One region of the Streptomyces sp. NPDC058291 genome, then DNA from elsewhere that is predicted to be linked to it. Evidence: riboswitches for the same ligand, from Rfam matches in the RefSeq annotation. Region 1 holds a riboswitch; each other region holds the start of a gene.
The links. A riboswitch is a leader RNA that binds a small molecule or an ion and turns the genes downstream of it on or off. The one in region 1 is predicted to bind cyclic di-AMP.

Region 1 (3,315 bases):
GATGTGGGAGGCGCGGGCGAAGAGGAAGTCACCCGTGAGGACGGCGACGGAGTTGCCCCAGCGGGCGTTGGCGCTGGGCACCCCGCGCCGCACGGCGGCCTCGTCCATGACGTCGTCGTGGTACAGGGTGGCCAGGTGGGTCAGCTCCACCACCACGGCCGAGGGCACGACACCCGGCGCGTACTTGTCCCCGAACTGCGACGCGAGCACCACGAGCAGCGGCCTGAACCGCTTTCCGCCCGCCCGCACGAGGTGCTGGGCGGCCTCCGTGATGAAGGGGACCTCACTCTTGGTGGCTTCGAGCAAGCCTTCCTCGACAGCCGCCAATCCGGCCTGGACATCGGCTTCCAGAGCCTGGTCCCGCACGCTCAGCCCGAACGGCCCGACGACGGTCACGAGGGGTCTCCTGTCTGCTGGTGTCCACTGGCGATTACGCGGTTTGTCGATAGGTCGCTGCCCTCACTCAAGTCAGCGTATCCGGTCACGTTTCGATCACCGATAGCCCCCACGTCCCCCAGGCTCGAATGGACTCGCCCAGCGGGTGCCTCCCTCAGGCCGGGCGGTACCGGATTACACCCGCTAAGTTCCTGATCAGCTCATATGCACGGACATCCATCGGATTACCCGGGAGTAGCGTTTCATGCTCGCGGCCCCCCGGCACCGCAGCCGCCGCGGGAACGGCCGACCCCGGAACCCGGTACTCCGCCCCGGCCCCGCCCACGACCCAGGCGTCCGGGCGCCCGGTCCCTTCCGGGCGTCCGGTCCTTCCGGGCCGTCCGGGTCCTTCCGGGCATCCAGATGTCCAGACGTCCCGGCGTCCAGGCGTCCGGGCATCCAGACGTCCCGGCGTCCAGGCGTCCAGACGTCCGGGCATCCAGACGTCCCGGCGTCCAGGCGCATACCGAAGCTTCCGCGCCTCCGCCCTCCCGCATCCGGGACCGGCGGCACGCCCCTCACCCCCGCGCCCTCCGGACCGCCTCGTTCCGGCCCACGCCCTCACCGCACCCCTCACCCGCTTCACCCCGTCCGGCGTGACGACTATCACGTGCGCACCGCGGATCCCGCTCCCCCAGATGCGACTCGAGTCCGAAAGGACGGGGCGCGGGCGACGCCGAGCCGGGTGGCGCGAGACGGCGACGGAGACGTCAGCTCATCCCCGCTCGTTTAAGCATGAGTTGGGCTTAATGCCCGTTTCGCCGCCCTTGTGGAGGCTGGTGAGTTGGCTCACTCGGCCGGGCCGGTCCCCGTCCACCCCTCCTTCACCGATCCTCACCGATCCTCCGCATCCCTCAAGCAAGTTGACGCTTTGCACCCACAAAGGATCAAGCACCCCATAGGCCACAGACCAAGGTCAATAGGGGTGATCTGTGAATCCGCTACTTGTTCCGGACATGTGCTCTCGCATACGTTCCCGGCCTGTCGGGCGGACGCCTAATCCTGCCGCCGCCCATGACACCCATCGATAACGCACGGCAGGAGCGGGGGAACCAGGTAAGTCGCCGCAGCGGGTGTTCCTAACATCCCGGATTTTCCGGATGTTTCGGACATGCGCTTGCGGCTCGGGGTGAAGTCGCGACCGTCGAGGACGCGACCGGGCAGCTCCCCGCCCGAACCCGACAGCTCACCTCGCAGGCGCTGGAGAGGAAATTCGTCATGCCCGCTGCCGCTCACCGCCGCACTCGCACCGCCCGCCTCGCCCGCAAGCTCGCCGTCGCCGGCACCGGAGTCGCCGTGCTGGCGCTCCCGCTGATCGGAGCCACCGGAGCCTCCGCCGCGACCCCGACCGTCGCCACCGCCTCCAGCCTGGGATACGCCAACAACCTCGACGGGTGGATCCGCGCCTCGCTCCACGTCATGGCGCAGCACGGCATCCCGGGGACGTACAACGGCATCTACCGCAACGTCATCCGCGAGTCCTCCGGCAACCCCTACGCCATCAACCTCTGGGACTCCAACGCAGCCGCGGGCATCCCGTCCAAGGGGCTGCTGCAGGTCATCGACCCGACCTTCCGCGCCTACCACGTCGACGGCACGTCCTGGGACTCCTACGACCCGGTCGCGAACATCACCGCCGCCTGCAATTACGCGGCCGCGCGCTACGGCTCCATCGACAACGTCTTCAGCGCGTACTGACGGGGCCTGGGCTCACGGAAACAGTCTTTCGAGGACGACGGCCACGCCGTCGTCCTCGTTCGACGTCGTGACCTCGTCGGCCACCGCCTTGAGTTCGGGGTGCGCGTTGGCCATCGCGACCCCGCGCGCGGCCCAGTCGAACATGGGGATGTCGTTGGGCATGTCCCCGAAGGCGACGGTGTCCTCGGGCCGCAGACCCAGGTGTTCGGCGGCCAGGGCCAGTCCCGTCGCCTTGGTGACGCCGCAGGGCTGGAGCTCCACCGTGCCCGGCCCCGACATGGTGACGGTGGCGAGCGAGCCGACCACCGAGCGGGCCGTCGCCGCCAACTCGTCGTCGGACAGGAACGGGTGGCGCAGCAGCACCTTGCTGATCGGCTCGCACCACAAGTCGTCGCGATGGCCGACGCGCAGGGCGGGCAGCGTGGGGTGCGGCATCCGGTAGCCCGGCTCGATGAGCGTCAGCCCGTCGACGCCGTCCTGGTCGACGGCCGCGTACAGCTGCCCCACCTCCGCCTCGATCTTGCCGAGCGCGGTCTCCGCCAGTTCCCGGTCCAGGGTGACCGACCACAGCAGGCGGTCCGCGCCGGCGTCGTACAACTGCGCGCCCTGTCCGCACACCGCGAGCCCCCTGCTGTGCAGACGGTCGAGCAGCGACCGCACGCGGGGCGCGGGGCGGCCCGTCACCACCAGGTGGCGTGCGCCGGCGACCGCCACCCGCGCGAGCGCGTCGAGCGACCGGTCGGAGAACGTGTCGTCGCCGCGGAGCAGCGTTCCGTCCAGGTCGGTGGCGATGAGGGAGTACGCGGTGCGCGCGGCATATGCGAGGGGTGCGGCCATGATCAGAGAATACGGATGCCGCACCCCTCCGGTTCGACGCCGCCCGAACAGCGGCCAAGTCCTTCCCTGTTCTGTCAACTCCCCTTCGTTGACTGACACGTTGTGGTTGACGGCTGGATCAAAGCAACGGTTTTCTGCCAGATCGCCGACTGTGCCCGTGCGCCAGGACACCAGGTACGCCGGTACCTGGCAGCGGACGGTTTCACGCGCTCTTGCCTCGTCCGCCTCGAGGGCGTCGTCCGCCTTCTCCGCCTCGACGGTCCCGTCCCGTGTCGCTTCGCCGAGGTCGGCCGTAACGTGTGGCGCGGCTCGACGCACCCGCGCGACATCCGCCCGGCGTCCGGC
Region 2 (3,315 bases), on a different contig from region 1:
GGCGATCTTGTGACGCAGCTGGGTGAGCATCGAGGTCAGGGCGGGGCTTCCGGAGGCCTGGGCGAGCGTCTCGTGGAACCAGCCTCCCAAGGAGCGCAGATCGTCGCTGCTGCCCCTTCTGGCCCGCTCCTGGCCCAGCCGGACGAGCCCGCGCAACACCTTCAGGTGGGCCTCGGTGCGCCGCTGGGCGGCCCGGGAGGCGCCGAACGGCTCCAGCAGCATCCGCATCTCCAGCAGGTCGCCGGCCTCCTGCTCGGTCGGCTCGGCCACGCACGCGCCCGCGTGCCGCCGCGTGACCACGAAGCCCTCGGCCTCCAGCGTGCGCAGCGCCTCCCGGACGGGAACACGGGAGACGCCGTAGCGGCGGGCGAGGAGTTCCTCGGTGAGGCGGCTGCCGCGCTCGTAGACACCCGCGACGATGTCGTCCCGGACGGCCGTGCACACCGAGTGCGCCGGAATACGCATGACGGACCTCCGCCTTAATCCCCGTGAAACGTCGACGATTGACGTGCGTTCAGCGACTCTATTGCAATGAACGGGAATTTCCGATGGCGGGCCGGAATCCATGGATATTTTTTGGACAGCATGCCCCGGGAAACGGTAAAGCCCCGGCCGAAGGGCCGGGGCCGGACGATCTGCCGTCAGGCGTCGTCAGACGTTCACGCCGTGCCCGCGGAGATAGGCGACGGGGTCCATGTCCGAGCCGTACTCCGGGGTGGTGCGGGCCTCGAAGTGCAGATGCGGGCCGGTGACGTTGCCGGTGGCGCCGGAGAGCGCGATGCGCTGTCCCGGGGTGACCTGCTGTCCCACCGACACCTCGATGGACGACAGGTGGCCGTACTGGGTGTACGTCCCGTCGTTCATCCGGATGACCACCTGGTTGCCGTACGCCCCGCCCCAGCCGGTCTCGACCACGGTGCCGGAGCCGACCGCGTGCACGGTGGTGCCGCTGGCGGCGTGGAAGTCGATGCCGGTGTGGCTGCCGGAGGACCACAGCGAGCTGCTGGCCTGGTAGCCGGTGGAGACGTAGGAGCCGGTGATCGGCATCACGAAGGTGTTCAGGCGCCTGCGCTCGGCCTCGCGAGCGGCACGCACGCGTGCCTCGCGCTCCTCGACGGCCTTCTTGGCGGCGGCCTGGCGGGCGGCCTCCTCGAAGGCGGCCTGCTTCTGTACGGCGACCTGGTCGTCGAGCTGCTCGACGACGGCCTCGCCGGCGGTGACGACGGGGATCAGGCCGGTCTGCTCGGGGGTGGGCTCGGCGGCGAAGGCCGGGGCGGAGGCGACGGTCGCCATCACGCCGGTGGTGGTGAGGGCCGCGACGCCCGCCGCGCGGGCGGTGGTGCGCTGCATCCGGCTGGGCCGACGATGCTTCCCGGTGGCGCAGGTGAACGCCATGAAGTCAGGGGTGTCCTTTCCTTCCCTCTCGCCTACCGGGTTAGCTGACGGGTTCGGAGCAGGAAGGTCTCCTACGGACCCCCTCGCCTTCGCGCGGGCGTCCGATTCACCCCAGGGACTTCACAAGTGGGTCCCCGGCTCCCCTGGCTCGCGCCATGCGGGGACTCGGCGATGACTGTCCGGTGCCGCGGCTGCGGCGCACTGCCTGACGAACAGCCCGGATGACGCTAAACGGCCCGGGTTTCCCTCCTCAAACGAATCCCGGTTTTTGTAGCGCATCCCACAGGGCAGATGGGGGACTCCGCCGCAATTCGGACACATCACGGGTTCAATTCCCTCACACGGAGGCCCTGGTGACGCTTGCGTCGACCAGGGCCCCCACACGCGCGTGCCGTTGCCGGACTACTCCGCGGAGACGACCTTCACCTCGCCGATGCCGAGGGCCTCGACCGGCTCCCTGATCTGTGCCGCGTCACCCACCAGGACCGTCACCAACCGGTCCACCGGGAAGGCGTTCACGGCGGCCGCGGTGGCCTCCACCGTGCCCGTCGCCGTCAGTTGCCGGTACAGCGTCGCCTGGAAGTCGTCGGGCAGGTGCTGTTCCACCTGGTCTGCGAGCGTGCCCGCCACAGCCGCGGCGGTCTCGAACTTCAGCGGCGCCACCCCGACCAGGTTCTGCACGGCCACGTCCCGCTCGGCGTCGGTCAGGCCGTCGGCGGCGAGGGTGCGCAGCACCTTCCACAGGTCGTCCAGCGCGGGACCGGTGTTGGGGGTGTCCACCGAGCCGCTGATGGCGAGCATCGCCGCGCCCGAGCCGTCCGGGGCGGACCGCAGGACCTGCCCGAAGGCGCGCACGCCGTAGGTGTAGCCCTTCTCCTCCCGCAGGACCCGGTCCAGGCGGGAGGTGAGGGTGCCGCCGAGGCAGTACGTGCCGAGCACCTGGGCGGGCCACACGCGGTCGTGCCGGTCGGGGCCGATCCGGCCGATCAGCAACTGCGTCTGGACGGCGCCGGGGCGGTCCACGATGACGACCCGGCCGGCGTCGTCGGCGGTCACCGGCGGCACCGGCCGCGGCTCTGCCGAGGAGCCCGTCCAGGCGCCCAGGGTGTCGTCCAGGAGCGCCTTGAGGTCGACTCCGGTGAGGTCGCCGACGACGACGGCGGTGGCCGTGGCCGGGCGGACGTGCCGGTCGTAGAAGGCGCGGACGGCGGCCGAGTCGATCTTCTCGACCGTCTCCGCGGTGCCCTGGCGCGGGCGCGACATGCGCGCGGTGGCCGGGAACAGCTCCTTGGAGAGCTCCTTGGCGGCGCGCCGGGCGGGGTTGGCCAGCTCGTGCGGGATCTCGTCCAGACGGTTGCGGACGAGGCGCTCCACCTCGCTGTCGGCGAACGCGGGTGCCCGCAGCGCGTCGGCGAGCAGACCGAGGCCCTTGGCCAGGCGCGAGGCCGGCACCTCGAGACTGAGGCGGACGCCGGGGTGGTCGGCGTGCGCGTCCAGAGTGGCGCCGCAGCGCTCCAGTTCGGCGGCGAAATCCTCGGCGGAGTGCTTGTCGGTGCCCTCGGAGAAGGCGCGCGCCATGATCGTGGCGATGCCGTCGAGACCGGCCGGCTCGGCGTCCAGGGGCGCGTCGAGGATGACCTCGACGGCCACGACCTGCTGGCCGGGACGGTGGCAGTGCAGCACGGTCAGGCCGTTGTCCAGCGTGCCGCGCTCGGGCGCCGGAAACGCCCACGGCTTGGCCTCGCCCGCCGCGGGCTGGGGGTGGAAGTCCATCGTGGCGAGCTCGGTCACCGGGCCGCCTCCTCGTTCTCGTCCTGGTCGGCGGGGGCTTCGGCGGCGGTCGGCTCGTAGACGAGCACCGCGCGGTTGTCGGGGCGCAGTCGGGCCTTGGCGACCTCCCGCACCTCTTCGGCCGTCACG
Region 3 (3,315 bases), on a different contig from region 1:
TACGGCGCCTCATGGTCGAGGGCGGCGGAACCGTCCACACCCAGCTGCTCCGGCAGGGCCTCGCCGACGAGCTGCAGCTCGTCCTCGCCCCGCTGTTCGTCGGCGACCCGGACGCGCCCCGCCTCTTCGGGCCCGGCGGCTACCAGGGCGGACGCCTGCGCCTGGTGGAGACCCGGCGCATCGAGGACGTCGTCCTGCACCGCTACGAGCCCACCGCCCCCGGCGCCGGACCGCTGCCTGCCGCCGCCGACCGGCACTGGCTGGCCCTCGCCTGCGAGCTCGCCGAACGGTGCCCGCCCTCGCGGAGCGCCTTCAGCGTCGGCGCGGTGATCGTGGCCGCCGACGGCACGGAGCTCGCGCGCGGTCACTCCCGGGAGGCCGGCGACCCGGTCGTGCACGCCGAGGAGGCGGCCCTCGCCAAGCTCGACCCCGCCGACCCGCGACTGCCCACGGCCACCGTCTACAGCAGCCTCGAACCGTGCGCCCGCCGCTCCTCCCGCCCCGCCCCCTGCGCCCGGCTCGTCCTCGACGCGGGCGTGCGCCGGGTGGTCACCGCCTGGCGCGAGCCCGACACCTTCGTGACCGGGGCGGACGGCACCGGTGTGCTGACGGCCGCGGGCGTCGACGTCCTCCTCCTCGCGGAGTACGAGCAACGGGCGAAGGCCCCGAACCGGCACCTGACCCGAGGCGACGGGTGACCGTCGGCCCGGGGCGGCGGACAACCGTGGTGATTCACGCGCCGGAAGTAGCGTAGACTGGAGTCACAACGACGCGGGGTGGAGCAGCTCGGTAGCTCGCTGGGCTCATAACCCAGAGGTCGCAGGTTCAAATCCTGTCCCCGCTACTGAAGGCCGAGGGCCGGAATCCGAAAGGGTTCCGGCCCTCGGTGCGTTCCCCGAGCCGATCGCTGCCGTGCGTGACCGGGCGACCGCCCTGCGCAGAGCAGGTGAGCCGCCGTCAGCACGCCTGTTCCTGTCAGGGCCTGCGCGGCCGAGGTCAACTCGCCCGTTTTTCACCGCTGGTGGCCCGAAAGTCCAGGCCAGGAATGTTATTGATCAAGCAGAACAGCTTGGAAACGCACCCCTGGGTCTATTAACGTTCGATAACGCAGCGCGGTCGTCCCAGCCGGCACCAGAGTCGGCTCCGTGCGCACGCGCCGAATCCCGCAAGGGCACCGGGGAACCACCACCTTGGGGTGAATCACGCGGAAGCCGCCGTGAACTCGCAGAGTCCACGGCCGGTATACGCGCGTAGGAGACCTTCCCGCTCCGAACCCGTCAGCTAACCCGGTAGGCGACGGAAGGAAAGGAGCGCGCCCGCGTGGCGTCCAACCCGCCTGCCCCCGAGGCCCCGTACGCGCCGAGCCAGCCGTCTCCCGAGACCTTCGGCTACGGCGGCCACCGTGCCGACGAGGGCCCCTGGGAGGAATGGAATCCCACCGCGGAGTCCGTTCGCCCGGTCCGGGGCAAGCACCGGGTCGCCAAGCAGCGCGGCGGCGGGTTCGCCCGCAGCTCCACCGTCCTCGGCGTCGGCGTCATAGCCGCCGTCAGCGCGGGCGGGATGGCCAGTGCCAACACCGGCAAGGCCCCGGTCTCCATCTCGATGCCGGACCTGCCGAACGTCGGTTCGCTCATCTCCGACGACGACCCCGCCCCGCAGACCGAGTCCGCCCTGGCCGCCTTCGGGTCCGAGACCGCCGTCGACGCCGACGAGAGCACCGTCGAGAGCGCCGTCGAGAGCGCCGCCCAGAGCACCGCCGACGCCGGCGAGGCCCTGCGCAGCCGGATCATGGCGCAGGTCGAGTCGCAGCAGACCCAGTACGAGGTCAAGGCCGCCGCCGCCGCGAAGAAGGCCGAGGCCGAGGCCGTCGTCAAGGCCGAGAAGGAGGCGCAGGCCAAGGCCGCCGCCGCCAAGAAGAAGGCCGCCGAGGAGGCCGCGAAGAAGGCCGAGGCCGCGCGCCTGGCCGAACTGGCCAAGCAGTTCACGCTGCCGACCTCCTCGTACACCATCACCTCGACCTTCGGTCAGGCCGGCTCGCTCTGGTCCTCCGGCTACCACACCGGTCTCGACTTCGCCGCGCCCACCGGGACTCTCATCAAGGCCGTCCACAGCGGCACCGTCACCGAGGCGGGCTGGGCCGGTTCCTACGGCTACCGCACCATCCTCACGTTGGACGACGGAACCGAGCTGTGGTTCTGCCACCAGTCGTCGATCAACGTCAGCGTCGGCCAGAAGGTCTCCACCGGCGAGGTGATCGGCCGCGTGGGCGCGACCGGAAACGTCACCGGCGCCCACCTCCATCTGGAGGTCCACCCGGGCGGCAGCGCCACCGGCATCGACCCGGCGGCCTGGCTGCGCAGCAAGGGCCTCAACCCCTGAGCCGCCCCCTCGGGGACATCCCCGAGGTCCCCCTGGCACGGCCCTGATCGGTCGGGTCCGCCCTGATCGGTCGGGTCTGCCACGTCCTGTTCACACGTTCTTCGCGTGCCCCGTGGAATGGGCGGGCCGCCGGTGACCGTTGAGACGAAGCATGACTGCTCTTCGCACACTCGGTTCATCGGACCTCGAGGTCTTCCCGCTCTCCCTCGGCGGCAACGTCTTCGGCTGGACGGCGGACGAGGCGGCCTCCTTCGCCGTGCTCGACGCCTACACGGCCGCGGGCGGCAACTTCGTCGACACCGCCGACGCCTACTCGGCCTGGGTCGACGGCAACTCGGGCGGTGAGTCCGAGACCGTCATCGGCAGGTGGGTGAAGGCCCGGGGCAACCGCGACGACGTCGTGATCGCCACCAAGGTGAGCCAGCACCCCGAGTTCCCCGGCCTGAGCTCCGACAACATCAAGGCCGCCGCCGACGCCTCGCTCCGCCGTCTGGGCACCGACCACATCGACCTCTACTACACGCACTTCGACAAGACCGAGGTGCCCGTCGAGGAGATCATCGGCGCGCTGGACGAGCTGGTGAAGGCGGGCAAGGTGCGGCACATCGCCGCCTCCAACATCTCTCCCGAACGCCTCCAGGAGTCCCTGGAGTTCTCCGACCGCGAGGGCCTGGCCCGGTACGTCGCCCTCCAGCCGCACTACAACCTGGTCTCACGCGACACCTACGAGGGCGCGCTGCGGGACGTCGCCGCCCGCTTCGGCCTCGCCGCCGTCCCGTACTACTCGCTCGCCTCCGGCTTCCTCACCGGCAAGTACCGGCCCGGTACGACGGTGGAGAGCGCCCGATCCGCCGGCGCCGCCAAGCACCTCGACACGGAGCGGGGCCGCAGGGTCCTCACCGCGCTGGACGAGGTCGCCCAGGCCCACGACGCGCA
Region 4 (3,315 bases), on a different contig from region 1:
ACCACGCCGGACTGGGCGACTGGCGCCCCAACCCGGAGCGCTTCCCCCACGGGCTGAAGCCCCTCGCGGACCACGTGCACGGCCTGGGGATGCAGTTCGGCATCTGGGTCGAGCCCGAGATGGTCAACCCGGACAGCGACCTGTACCGGGCGCATCCCGACTGGGTGCAGTTCCAACCGGGACGAAAGCGGACGGAGTTCCGCAATCAGCTCATGCTGAACCTCGCCCGCGAGGACGTCCAGGAGTACCTCTGGCAGCAGCTCGACGCATTGCTGTCCAGTGCGCCGATCGACTACGTCAAGTGGGACTTCAACCGCTGCTTCACCGACGCCGGCTGGCCCGAGGACCCCTACCCGCAGCGCCTCTGGGTCGACCACGTGCGAGCCCTGTACCGACTGCTGGACCGGCTGCGGGCCGCCCACCCGGGCGTCGCCTTCGAGTCCTGCTCGGGCGGCGGCGGGCGGATCGACCTCGGCATCATGAGCCGCACCGACCAGGTGTGGACCTCCGACAACACCGACCCCCTCGACCGGCTCGACATCCAGCACGGCTTCAGTCAGATCCACCCGGCGCGGGTCATGGCCGCATGGGTCACCGACAGCCCCAACACCCAGCTCAACGGCCGGGTGAGCTCGCTGCGCTTCCGGTTCGTCAGCGCGATGGCGGGGGTGCTCGGGGTCGGCGGCGACCTCTCCGAGTGGAGCGACGAGGAGCTTGCCGAGGCGCGTCGATGGGTGGATCTCTACAAGGAGATCCGGCCGCTCGTGCAGCACGGCGATCTCTACCGGCTGCGTCCCCCCACGGGCGGGCTGAGCGCCGTGCAGTACGTGCGCGGCGACGAGAGCGTGGTCCTCGCCTGGCTGCAGGCCCAGCGGTTCGGCGAGCCCGTCCCGGCGCTGCGGCTGCGCGGACTCGACCCGACGGCGTCGTACGAATGCCGTGAAACGGGCGAAGTGCACCGGGGTGCCGTTCTGCTGCATCACGGATTGCGTGCCGAGCTGCGGGGCGATCTCGATGCGACGGTTATCCGCCTGCGTCGCATCTGAGTTATCTGTCCGAAATGGATCCTTCGTTCCAACTCGACCTTAAATAGGGAGACCTGGAGGGGCATCACGTGAGCAGCGTCATATTCGTGACCGTACGTCGCCGGTCATGTTCACGTAATGCGCATGCTTTTCCGGGCCCCTTGGTGATAACCGAGCATTCCGTTTAACGCAGTGTGACCACGGATTCCCCCGGGGGATCAAGAGAAACCTGTGAACAGCACAACCTCTGCTTGTCCCCGTGCGTCTGGGTCGCTTACGTTCCACACCAATCCGGACGGACGCCGAATCCTGCCACCGCCCGGATCCCGCACACTCACCCGTGCATGGCAGGAGCGGGGGACCCACAGGCACAACCGCCTGTTCCGGTCTCCGGAACAGGCTCGGGGTAAAGCCGCGTCTCGGCGCGGCCGGGCATCTCCAGCCCGCACCCGACAGCTCACCTCGCAGGCGCCGGAGAGGAATTCGTCATGCCCGCGAAGGGTAAGCACCGCCGTCCGAAGACTCAGCGCTTCACCCGTTCCATAGCCGTCGCCGGAACCGGCGGCGCCGCGCTCGCCCTCCCGCTGATGGGCGCGTCCGGCGCCCACGCGGCCGCCCCGGAGGCGGTTGCGCAGACCTCCGCCCGGCCGGTCGCGCAGACGGTGTCGGAAAAGACCGTCCAGGCCGCCGAAGTGACCCGCAAGACCGCCACCGGGACGACGTACACCGTGCGGTCCGGCGACTACCTCTCGAAGATCGCGGACGAGCAGCACGTCAGCGGCGGCTGGCAGCGGCTCTACCAGGACAACCGCACGGCCGTCGGCGACGACCCGTCGCTGATCCACCCCGGCCTCAAGCTGTCGATCGGCAAGAAGGCCGCGACCGGCGGCCACAAGTCGTCCGGCTCGTCCTCGTCGTCGGCCTCCAAGAGTTCGTCGTCCAAGGCCTCGCAGTCCTCGGCTTCCTCGAAGTCCTCCGTCGCGAAGACGTCCGCCTCCTCGTCCTCCTCGAAGGCGACCCAGGCCGCCGAGAGCAGCTCCGACGGCTTCGCCCTGCCCGTGGCCGGCGCCGCCATCGGCACGCCGTACCACCAGTCGGGCAGCATGTGGTCCAGCGGCTACCACACCGGTGTGGACTTCGTCGTCCCGACCGGCACCTCGCTGAAGGCCGTGGGCGCGGGCACCGTCGTGTCCGCGGGCTGGGGCGGCGCGTACGGCAACCAGGTCGTCATCAGGCTCGCCGACGGCTACTACGCCCAGTACGCCCACCTCTCCCAGCTCTCCGTCTCGGCCGGCCAGACCGTGACCGCGGGCCAGCAGGTCGGCCTGTCCGGGGCGACCGGCAACGTGACCGGCCCGCACCTGCACTTCGAGATCCGCACCACGCCGGACTACGGCTCGGACGTGGACCCGATCGCCTACCTGCGCTCGCACGGCGTCGCCGTCGGCTGACCCCCCCCGACTGCCCCCGCCTGACACGCAGTCGAAGGCCGGACCCCGATCGAAGATCCGGGGCCCGGCCTTCGGCGTGTCCGGACTCCGGCCCCGGGCGGGTCGGGCCCGCAGGGCTCGCCGGTCTCCCGGGGCCGAACCGCGGCCGACCGTGATCGTTTCATTGCGGTCCTGTGGCGGGCCGGGCCGGCGCATCGACAAACGGTGGAGGCGCCATCACAGTGGTCGTGCCGGGGAAAGCGCTTTCCCGCGCTTCGACCTCCCACCGAAGGAGCCGCATCCCGTGACGACCACGCGCAGAGCGTTCGCAGCCCTCGCCGCCGGTGCGGCCCTGGGGGCCCTCGCCCCCGCGGCCGACGCCGGCGCCGCACCACGCCGACGACGACGCCGGCTCATCGCCCACGACGACTTCCGCCACGGTCTGCGTCAGTGGGCCGTGGAGCTGGAGCAGGGCGGGACCGTCACGGCCTCCCGCGGCGCCCTGGAGATCGACGTGCCCGCCGGGGCCACGATCTGGTTCAGGCGGCCGTTCGCAGGGCCCTACGTCCTCGAATACGTCGCCACGCCCGTCGCCGCGGGCGGGGTCAACGACCGGGTGTCCGACCTCAACACCTTCTGGAACGCCGTCGACGTCCGTTCCCCGGACGACCTCTTCGCCACCCCGCGCGGCGGCGCCCTCGCCGAGTACGACCAGCTCAAGACGTACTACGCCGGCTACGGCGCCAACTCCAACACCACGACCCGGCTGCGCCGTTACGTCGGCCGGGCCGGAGTGCGGCCGCTGGTCTTCGACTACACCGAGCCGCTGCTCGTGCCCAACGCCCCGCACCACGTCAGGA

Region 2: another riboswitch for cyclic di-AMP. It lies ahead of ACFVYK_RS14105 (M23 family metallopeptidase); the one in region 1 lies ahead of ACFVYK_RS06655 (transglycosylase SLT domain-containing protein).
Region 3: another riboswitch for cyclic di-AMP. It lies ahead of ACFVYK_RS15820 (M23 family metallopeptidase); the one in region 1 lies ahead of ACFVYK_RS06655 (transglycosylase SLT domain-containing protein).
Region 4: another riboswitch for cyclic di-AMP. It lies ahead of ACFVYK_RS36980 (peptidoglycan DD-metalloendopeptidase family protein); the one in region 1 lies ahead of ACFVYK_RS06655 (transglycosylase SLT domain-containing protein).

Annotation. Positions count from the first base shown of each region.
Region 1 covers NZ_JBHVYK010000009.1:19,518-22,832, forward strand. The annotation lists gene ACFVYK_RS06650 (polyprenyl synthetase family protein) at 1-396, opposite strand, end outside; cyclic di-AMP (ydaO/yuaA leader) riboswitch at 1,429-1,650, shown strand; gene ACFVYK_RS06655 (transglycosylase SLT domain-containing protein) at 1,654-2,133, shown strand; gene ACFVYK_RS06660 (HAD family hydrolase) at 2,146-2,970, opposite strand.
Region 2 covers NZ_JBHVYK010000022.1:27,559-30,873, forward strand. The annotation lists gene ACFVYK_RS14100 (GntR family transcriptional regulator) at 1-465, opposite strand, end outside; gene ACFVYK_RS14105 (M23 family metallopeptidase) at 652-1,395, opposite strand; cyclic di-AMP (ydaO/yuaA leader) riboswitch at 1,410-1,576, opposite strand; gene ACFVYK_RS14110 (M16 family metallopeptidase) at 1,798-3,186, opposite strand; gene ACFVYK_RS14115 (M16 family metallopeptidase) at 3,183-3,315, opposite strand, start outside.
Region 3 covers NZ_JBHVYK010000026.1:13,276-16,590, reverse strand. The annotation lists gene ACFVYK_RS15830 (dihydrofolate reductase family protein) at 1-698, shown strand, start outside; tRNA gene ACFVYK_RS15825 (tRNA-Met) at 771-844, shown strand; cyclic di-AMP (ydaO/yuaA leader) riboswitch at 1,145-1,311, shown strand; gene ACFVYK_RS15820 (M23 family metallopeptidase) at 1,321-2,379, shown strand; gene ACFVYK_RS15815 (aldo/keto reductase) at 2,531-3,315, shown strand, end outside.
Region 4 covers NZ_JBHVYK010000145.1:1,208-4,522, reverse strand. The annotation lists gene ACFVYK_RS36985 (alpha-galactosidase) at 1-1,046, shown strand, start outside; cyclic di-AMP (ydaO/yuaA leader) riboswitch at 1,316-1,509, shown strand; gene ACFVYK_RS36980 (peptidoglycan DD-metalloendopeptidase family protein) at 1,514-2,476, shown strand; gene ACFVYK_RS36975 (DUF6250 domain-containing protein) at 2,760-3,315, shown strand, end outside.